DNA from 4 places in the Allobosea sp. GW821-FHT10B12 genome. Region 1 is predicted to be linked to each of the others. Evidence: riboswitches for the same ligand, from Rfam matches in the RefSeq annotation. Region 1 holds a riboswitch; each other region holds the start of a gene.

Region 1 (2,189 bases):
GAATCTGGCTGCGCGGCTCGGCGCGGCCGGTCGCGGTGACGACGAGTTCGTCGAGCTTGATCTCGGCCTGGGCGAAGGCTGGTCCGATGAGGAGGGCCGTCGTGAATGCCGTGGTGGCGAACAGGCGGCAGCGATGGAAGGCAGTCATGACAGGGTCCAGACGAGGATGGCCGAGCGGCGATGGCAGGAGAGGCGCAGGCCGCCTTCGGTCGGCACAGCCTGCTTGCTGAGATGGGCGAGGAGCTCGGGCCGGCGCGGATCGCCCGGCGCCCAGCCGAGCCGGTCGGCCTGGAAGGCTGCGAAGCCTGGCAGGTCGCGCAGCACGAGCGAGAAGGTCCAGTCGATCGCATCCATCCGGTCGGGCTGGCTGCCCCCCAGCTTCGGCAGGACGAGGTCGATGCCGGGCGTCTTGTCCTCGCCATGCCATTCCCGCGGCAGGCAGGCGGCGAGGATCAACCCTTTCGGGCCCTTCTGCGCCGGCACGGCCCAGACGATCTGGCGGCGCGCCCATTGCCGACAGCGTGCGAGGAAGGCGAGCGGATCATGGAAATAGCCGGGCATCGTCGCCGCCAGCACGGTGTCGGCGGGCGCGCAGGCGACGCGCTCGTCCTCCCAGCCGAACGGGATGACGAGGGGCCGCTCCGGTCTGAGCGCGAGGCGCGCCTGCATCACCGGCGACGGCTCGATCGCCGTCCAGGCACGGCCGGGTTCGAGCAGCGCCGAGCCGAGCTGGCCGCCCCCGGCCCCGATATCGACGAGATCGCCAATGTCCGAAGCCAGACGGCAAATGAGCGGCGCCACATGTGCCGCATAATCCGAGGTGTCGATCGCGCTGGCATAGAGCGCGAGCGGGTCGAGCGGACTGTTGTTCTGCCCGGCGGAGATAGGGAAAGCAGAGGTCATGACGCGTCTAAGCACGATATGTTATATCATTACAATACACTCGGCTTGTGAAAGGCGTGCCCGGCCCTGTTCGAGACCAGGCCTCGCAGCCTGCGCTTTCATGCATCGTCACCGTCGTCAGCCCCTCGCTGTGCGCAACAGGGCTGCTTGGGAGCGCGGCAATGACGGCGGCGGAAGCGGCCGAACATGCCAGCGATCCGCCGGACACCCCGCCCGCGCGACATCAATACGCCGTCGGGGCAGGTCTCCTGGCTCGCGGATCAGCGCTCCCGACCGTCTTCCCAGCGCGAGCGCCAGTGACGTTGTGATCGGAAACTCACCGCTTACAGTTGCGGGGGCAGCTCCGGATTGGGCGCGAACGCCGCACCGGATTCCCTCTTAGCTTCGGATCGCTCCGAAGACCTCGACGCGCATCAACCTATATGGCGCGATTGTGGCGTCAACCCAGGACGCGAGTTGTTCGAGGCCGGCAGTCGGGTGATGTTGAAACTGTCGCCGCAGGCGCTGCATTGGCGATCGGCATGATTGAGCGGCCGGCGCGGCCGCTACCTGCTCGGCGCGGGCCTTACCTTGGCGCGCGCCTGCCGCACGAGCGGCGACAGCACTGACGCATCCGCCTCGAAGCCGGTGCGGAACTCCTCGCGCATGCGCTTCGTCCAGAACTGGTTGATGTGGTCGGCGATCGCGGCGACCGCCTGCTCGTCCGGATAGGACTTGAAGAAATCGCCGATCTGGTTGGCCATGAAGGCGAGCTTGGCGAGATGCTCGCCGGCATGGTCATGGCTCATCGTTTCGGCGCTCATAACCTCTGTCATCTCGCTATGCTCTCCACGCTGTCAGCGAGGCGTCCGGCGAAGACGGTCGCGGAATCGGAACGCGCGATGCAGACCAATGTCAGGCCGAGCGCGTTCGCCCGCTCGATCGCCAGCGAGGTCGGCGCCGAGATCGCGACCAGGGTGCCGGCGCCGAAGATCGCCGTCTTCTCGACCATCTCGAAAGAGGCGCGGCTGGTGACCAGCACGAAACCGTCGCTCGCGTCATGGCCGGCGCGCAGGCGAGCGCCGATCAGCTTATCGAGGGCGTTGTGACGCCCGACATCCTCACGCACCGCCAGGATCGCGCCGCCGCGATCACACCAGGCAGCGGCATGGACCGAGCGGGTCAGGCGGTTGAGTTGCTGATGGTGGTCAAGCTCGGAGAGCGCCCTGGCGATCGCTTCCGCTGCGATCGGAGTACCCGCACGGCATGCGGCCTGCGCAGTCGGCAGATCGGTCAGGGTCTCGACG
Region 2 (2,189 bases), 160 kb from region 1:
ACAGAGCCCAGCCATCAGTGCCCGGCTCAGGCGATAGTCGAAGATCACACCCTGCTGGATCGCGCTCACCGGAAAATCGAGATTGAACAGCCCGTTGCCGAGCGCCCGCAGCGCGGTGCTCAGCGGGATGCGCATCTCGCCGATCGTCACCGCCAGCGCCACCGAGATGGTGAGCGCGATGAGCGAGGCCAGCCCGATCGCGATCCGCGCCGGCCAGTTCGGGCCGTGGGCGGCGTGACTCAAGGGGAAAGGCCGAAGCCGGAGATCGCCTTGGCGAGCGTCTCGATGCCGTCGACCGTGTCGAGCCCGGCGCGGGTCGCCCCGACATCGAGGACCACGATGCGATTGTTCTTCACCGCATCGAGCTTGCTGGCGACGGGATCGGTCTTGAGGAAGTCGAGCTTCTTCTCGATGTCGTCGGCTGGGAAGCGACGGCGATCCATCTTCACCGTGACGATCACCGCCGGATTGGCACCGGCAATGCTCTCCCAGCCGACCAGCGGCCATTCCTCATTGGTGGTGATGATGTTGCGGGCGCCGAGCTTCGACAGGATATAGGCGGGCACGCCGTTCTTGCCGGCCATGAAGCCGTCGCCCTTGATGTCGCGGCTGGAGAACCAGACCACGACCGGCACGTCCCTGGCCTTGAGGCTGGCGACCGCTGCGACCGCCTTGTCTTCGCGCGCCTTCAGCTCGGCGACGAGCGCCTCGGCGCGGTCCGAGACGTCGAAGATCTGTCCGAACTCGCGGATGTTGCGATAGACCAGCTCCATCGTGAACATCTGGGTGCGCACGCCATCGCCCGCGCCGGAATTGTCCTTGCCGACGCAATCGGTCGGCGAGACGTAGGTCGGCACCTTCACCCCCGCGAACTGGTCGCGCTTGCCGACAATGCCGTTCGGCCCGACATGCCATTCAAACATCGCGGTGACGAGGTCGGGCTCCTGCGCCAGCACCGCCTCGAAGCTCGGATCGTTGTCGGCGAGGCGCTTCACCTTGGCGTTGACCGCCTCATAGGGCTTGGCGACCGGCGAGAACCAGACCGCCGTGCCGACGACGCGGTCACCGAGGCCGAGTGCGTAGAGGATCTCGGTCTGCGTCTGCCCGATCGCGACGACGCGTTTGGGCGGGGCGGCGAAAGTCACGCTCTCGCGACAGTTCTCCAGCGTCAGCGGATACTGCGTCGGTGCTGCGAACGCCGCGCCCGCGACGAGGGAGCCGAGGAGCCCAGCGATTGGCAGTCGGAGACGGCGAGCGAACTGGTGCAGGGTCGGCACAGAAGCAACCTTGATTGTTACAATGTTGCATTTCTGATAGGACTGGCTGCGCTCAGCCGTCAAGTTCCCCGCGATGGCGCGGGCGGCAATCTGCATGAACATGGATCTCATCGCTCCCCGAGATGACGGCAGGAGAGCTGCGCAGCGGCGTGGATGGATGGAGCACATAGCCGCCATCGACACACAGCTCCGGAACACCCCGTCCGAAAGACGTTTTCGACGACCGGGGCAGGTCTCCTGGCTCGCGGGTCGGTGCCGCTTCCGCCCGGCCTTCCCGGCGCGATATGCGCCAGTGGACGATGGGCGGAGAGCTCGCCGCTTACAGTTGCGGGGGCAGCCTCGGCTTCGGCGCAAGGCGCCTCACCGAATTCCCTCTTAGCTCCGGGAGCAACCCGGAGAACCTCGATCGCGGCCCAACCTATATGGGCGCGCCGTACCGTCAAGCACTGTTCGGAAATGCCACCATCAGCGCCATCGAACTGGTGCGATCGCGCTGCCAGTTCAATGCCATGCCTATTCCCAGCTCAGCGCGCCGCCGTTCTGGTATTCGATGACGCGGGTCTCGAAGAAGTTCTTCTCCTTCTTGAGGTCCATCGCCTCGCTCATCCAGGGGAACGGGTTCTCGGTCTCGGCAAAGACGGGGGTGAGGCCGAGCTGGCCGCAGCGGCGGTTGGCGATGAAATGCATGTACTGCTCGCAGAGCGCGGCATTCAGTCCGAGGAAGCCCCTCGGCATGGTGTCGCGGCCATAGGCCGCCTCGAGCTCGGCCGCATCGCGGATCATGCCGCGGACCTCGTCCTGGAAGGCCTTGGTCCAGAGATGCGGGTTCTCGATCTTGATCTGGTTGATGACGTCGATGCCGAAGTTCAGGTGGATGCTCTCATCGCGCAGGATGTACTGATACTGCTCGGC
Region 3 (2,189 bases), on a different contig from region 1:
GGTCGCTTACAGACGGAGAGGCATTCGACCGGGACGACGGCGATGCCACTGCCGGCCAGGCGTTCGTCGAGCAGCGCCGCGAGGCCGATGCCCGGCTGGTCGTAGCCTTCCGGGAGATCCTCGCGCTGGCGCCGGCAGACGGTGCAGACATGGATGGTACAGCCCGGCTTCAGCCGGGCATCAGTCGCGAGGGCGAGATCGCCTTCGAACATCAAAAACGCCTCCTTGTTCTGGCGCGGTCGTCGCCGGCCGCGCGAGGCGTCAGGCCGCAGCCGTCGCGGCGCTACGACGAGCAAGCCAGGGCCAGAGCACGCCGACGACAAAGCCGGTGACGAGCCAGAGCGCGGCCTGGATGGCGAGCGAGAGCGCGGCGAAATGGGCGGCGATTTCGGCCGGCACCTTGCTTTCCGGCGCGGCCGGGTGCGGTGCGCCGATCAGGTGCGGCAGCAGCAGCGCCAGCACGGCGAGCGCCCGCGCCCAGGAGGCCTCGACGCGCAGGAAGACGAAGAGCGCGCCGGCCGTGACAACCGCCGTCAGCAGCCACCAGAGCTGGCGCTGCTGCAGCTCGGCTGCGGCCGAGCCGGGCAACTCAGGCGCCAGCCCCATTGCCGGAGCGAGACCGAAGGCAAGGAAACCGCAGATAGCCCAGGCGAGCGCCCGGCGCTGGTCGATGTGTTCGTTTGCGGCGATCATTCCGGCGAGGAGCAGTGCGGCAAAGCCGATCGCGGTACCGATCGTTACCAGGCTGGTGAAGGCGGTGCGCTGCAAGCCGTCCTGCGGCTTCCATTCATGCTCGCCGGTATGGTCCGCCCCGGCTTTCGGGTCGTTATGGGCGAGAATGATCTGGGCGTCGCCCGAGAAGGCAGCCTGCATCGGCCCCGGCTGCGACCGCAACGCCGCCTCATAGGTCTCGGCCTTGAGGATCAGCGGGGTGGTGGTGACGTGCTGGAGCGCCGAGATCAGCAACCCAGCCAGAAGCCCGGCCAGGATGCTGACCGTGAGAACACGCGTGACCATGTGCTTCCCCTCAGTGGCAGGGGAAGGCGAGGCCGTGACGGGTGTCGTGCGCCGCGTTGTGGACAGTGGACGAGGCGGCGAAGCCGACGGTGTAGATCAGCACGAAGCCGAGGATCAGCGCGGCGACGACGGCTTTCGCGCGCTCCGAAACGCTGGCCTGGCTGGTGACGGTAGCCGTATTCATCTGGTTCTCCTTGGCCACCCCACCGGCAGCCTGCTGGACGACATCGAATGACGGCAGGTCTCCTGGCTCACGGCTCGGTGTCCTGCTCCGCCTTCCCGGGGAAACCCAGTGGCCGATGGCGCAGGACGCGCCGCTTACAGTTGCGGGGGCAGCCGCGGCCTTTCACCGCGTTCCCTTTTCACCTCGTTGTCGAGGCACCGTCACCGACGATCATTAGCCACAGGCGCGGTGCTGTGCAATGCACGCGTCTATCTGAAAGCGAATGGCAGTCATGACCCGTCCCCCGCTCACACTCGTCCTCGGTGGCGCCCGTTCCGGCAAGAGCCGCCATGCCGAGGCGCTGATCGAGGCGCTGCCGGCGCCCTGGACCTATATCGCGACAGCCCAGGCCTATGACGACGAGATGCGCGCCCGCATCGCCGAGCATCGCGCCCGCCGCTCGCGTGACTGGCAGACGGTCGATGCCCCGGTGGCGCTGCCCGAGGCGATTCGCAACGCGCCGGCGGGGCAGCCGATCCTCGTCGATTGCCTGACGCTCTGGCTGACCAATCTGCTGCTCGCCGAGCGTGACATCGCGATCGCGACCGGCGAGCTCGTCGCCGCCTGCCGCGAGGCGAGCGCGCCGGTGGTGCTGGTCTCGAACGAGGTCGGGCTCGGTATCGTGCCGGACAATGCGCTCGCGCGGCGCTTCCGTGACGAGGCCGGCCGCCTGCATCAACGCCTTGCGGCGCAGGCCGGGCGCGTGGTCTTCATGGTTGCCGGATTGCCGATGCAGGTGAAGTAGCGATGGACGAAACTGACGACGCGGCCCGCCACAAGGCGAAGATGGAAAAGCGCAAGGCGGTGCAGGACGCCGAGGTCGCGGGCAAGACGCTGGAAAAGGGCCTGCTGATCGTCAACACCGGCCCGGGCAAGGGTAAGTCGACCGCCGCCTTCGGCCTGATCCTGCGCGCGCTCGGCCATGGCTGGCGCATCGGCGTCGTGCAGT
Region 4 (2,189 bases), 150 kb from region 1:
CCAGCACCTTCTCCAGATCGGTGCGCCAGATGTTGCGGCCGTCGACGACGCCGAGCGAGAGCACGAGGCCGCGCGGAGCCTTCGCCAGAACCGCGTCGAGCTGCCCGGGCGCACGGACGAGATCGAGATGCAGGCCTGCTACCGGCAGGGACACGGCGGTGTCGAGATTGTCGCCGAGCGCCCCAAAATAGGTCGTCAGCATGATCTTCAGCTGCGGCAAAGCGTGGGCGATCGTCGCATAGGTCCGGCGCAGCGCCTCGTGGGCGGCCTCGTCGAGATCGAGCACCAGGCAGGGCTCATCGATCTGCACCCACTCCGCGCCATTGGCCGAGAGCCGGCGCAGCACGTCGATATAGACCGGCAGCAGTTCGCCCAGCAGCGAAAGCGGCTCGAAGGACGGATCCTTGGCCTTGCCGAGCTTGAGGAAGGTGACCGGGCCGAGCAGAACCGGCCGCGTCTCATAACCCAGCGCCTTGGCCTCGCGGTACTCGTCGACCGGCTTCAGCGAGGCAAGCTCGAAGCGCTGCCCGGCTGCGAACTCGGGGACCATGTAGTGATAGTTGGTGTCGAACCACTTGGTCATCTCCTGGGCCGGGACGCCGTGGGAGTGCTCGTGGTCGTGATGGGCATGGCCGCAGGAAGTATGCGGCTCGGTTTCACCTTGAGAGCCGCGAGCCATGGCGAAATAGGTCCCGAGTGGCACCGGGCCGCCCTTCCAGCCGTAGATCGCTGGGATCGCCCCGACCATGACGCTGGTGTCGAGCACCTGGTCGTAGAAGGAGAAGTCGTTCGACGGGATCACCGTGATCCCTTGCGCCTTCTGCCGTGCCCAATTGGCGGCGCGCAGGCCGGCTGCGGTTTCGAGGAGAGACTTTTCGTCTGACTTTCCGGCCCAGAAGCTTTCGAGCGCGGTCTTGAGTTCGCGGCGCGGACCGATGCGCGGCGTGCCGAGAGTGGCGACATGTACTGATTGAGACATAGGCTTAACCCCAACAAGTTGGGGGCAAAGGCCATAGCGGACGCGGGACGAGGACCGGCCGGACACGGAATCCGGGCGGGGCCGCCAAGCGCACCACCGGGACACCCCGCCCGAGGACGTTCATGTTGTCGGGGCAGGTCTCCTGGCTCACGGGTCAGGGCTGCTGTCCGGCCTTCCCGGGACCTTGTCGGTCTCAGTGACGTCAATTGGACAGCAGCTCGCCGCTTACAGTTGCGGGGGCAGCGCCGGCATTTCACCGGCTTCCCTCTTAGCTCCGATGCGGCAAGCCGCGCCGGAGAACCTCGACGCAGTCAGTATGCTCACTCGGGAGCAAACGTCAACCGAGATATAAAGACATCTTTATGTCTCCATATTTTGTCGGACAGAGATATCCTCGCTTTCCACATGGGAGCGGTAAGGCGCACACGACCGATTGACAGCAACAGCACAGAGACTACTAAATCTGGTGGTCACGGTCTCTCGAATCACTGGTTCGAGGGCTAAGAGGGAAGCCGGTGAGATGCCGGCGCTGCCCCCGCAACTGTCAGCGGTGAGTTCGCGTCCATTTGAGTCACTGAGGCCGCAAGGCCTTGGGAAGACGGGCACGAGCGATGATCCGCGAGCCAGGAGACCTGCCGCGACCCTAGTTTTCGTCCTCGGGCGGGGTGTCCCGGTGGTGCGCTTGGCAGGTCGCGGCCTCGTATCGCCGCGCGCCTTCTCGACGCAACCGCTTTGGCCTTTGCCCCCAACATCTTGGGGTTGATGCCGATGTCTCTTTCTCTTGAAGCCGAGCGGCCCGCTGCTGTTCCGCCGACCGCCGTTGCTGCACCGTCCAACACCCCGGCGCACGAGCCCGGCTACCAGCTCATCCGCCGCAATGGCGCAGTGACGCCGTTCGACCCGTCGAAGATCGCGGTCGCGCTGACCAAGGCCTTCCTCGCGGTCGAAGGCTCCAGTGCCGCCGCCTCGCGTCGCATCCACGACGTCGTCGCCGAGTTGACAGAGCAGGTCGTCGCCGGATTGACCCGCCGTGCCACCACCGGCCGCACCTTCCATATCGAGGACGTGCAGGACCAGGTCGAGCTCGCGCTGATGCGCGGCGAACACCACAAGGTCGCCCGCGCCTATGTGCTCTACCGGGCCGAGCGGGCGCGAGAGCGCGCCAAGGCCGCCGCCGAGGCGAAGCCTGCTACCGCGCAGGCGCCCTCAC

The links. A riboswitch is a leader RNA that binds a small molecule or an ion and turns the genes downstream of it on or off. The one in region 1 is predicted to bind cobalamin.
Region 2: linked by a shared signal. The riboswitch ahead of AC07O0_RS21445 (ABC transporter substrate-binding protein) and the one ahead of AC07O0_RS22235 (class I SAM-dependent methyltransferase) in region 1 are both predicted to bind cobalamin.
Region 3: linked by a shared signal. The riboswitch ahead of AC07O0_RS17280 (CbtB domain-containing protein) and the one ahead of AC07O0_RS22235 (class I SAM-dependent methyltransferase) in region 1 are both predicted to bind cobalamin.
Region 4: linked by a shared signal. The riboswitch ahead of metE (5-methyltetrahydropteroyltriglutamate--homocysteine S-methyltransferase) and the one ahead of AC07O0_RS22235 (class I SAM-dependent methyltransferase) in region 1 are both predicted to bind cobalamin.

The regions. Positions count from the first base shown of each region.
Region 1 is NZ_JBWKNL010000006.1:442,629-444,817, reverse strand. It holds gene AC07O0_RS22240 (TonB-dependent receptor) at 1-148, opposite strand, end outside; gene AC07O0_RS22235 (class I SAM-dependent methyltransferase) at 145-903, opposite strand; cobalamin riboswitch at 1,125-1,323, opposite strand; gene AC07O0_RS22230 (formate dehydrogenase subunit delta) at 1,449-1,706, opposite strand; gene fdhD (formate dehydrogenase accessory sulfurtransferase FdhD) at 1,715-2,189, opposite strand, start outside.
Region 2 is NZ_JBWKNL010000006.1:283,959-286,147, forward strand. It holds gene AC07O0_RS21440 (FecCD family ABC transporter permease) at 1-243, opposite strand, end outside; gene AC07O0_RS21445 (ABC transporter substrate-binding protein) at 240-1,268, opposite strand; cobalamin riboswitch at 1,488-1,697, opposite strand; gene AC07O0_RS21450 (ribonucleotide-diphosphate reductase subunit beta) at 1,791-2,189, opposite strand, start outside.
Region 3 is NZ_JBWKNL010000004.1:551,139-553,327, forward strand. It holds gene AC07O0_RS17270 (DUF1636 family protein) at 1-212, opposite strand, end outside; gene AC07O0_RS17275 (CbtA family protein) at 262-1,017, opposite strand; gene AC07O0_RS17280 (CbtB domain-containing protein) at 1,028-1,201, opposite strand; cobalamin riboswitch at 1,237-1,417, opposite strand; gene cobU (bifunctional adenosylcobinamide kinase/adenosylcobinamide-phosphate guanylyltransferase) at 1,473-1,985, shown strand; gene cobO (cob(I)yrinic acid a,c-diamide adenosyltransferase) at 1,988-2,189, shown strand, end outside.
Region 4 is NZ_JBWKNL010000006.1:289,504-291,692, reverse strand. It holds gene metE (5-methyltetrahydropteroyltriglutamate--homocysteine S-methyltransferase) at 1-979, opposite strand, end outside; cobalamin riboswitch at 1,095-1,299, opposite strand; cobalamin riboswitch at 1,436-1,633, shown strand; gene AC07O0_RS21455 (ribonucleoside-diphosphate reductase subunit alpha) at 1,748-2,189, shown strand, end outside.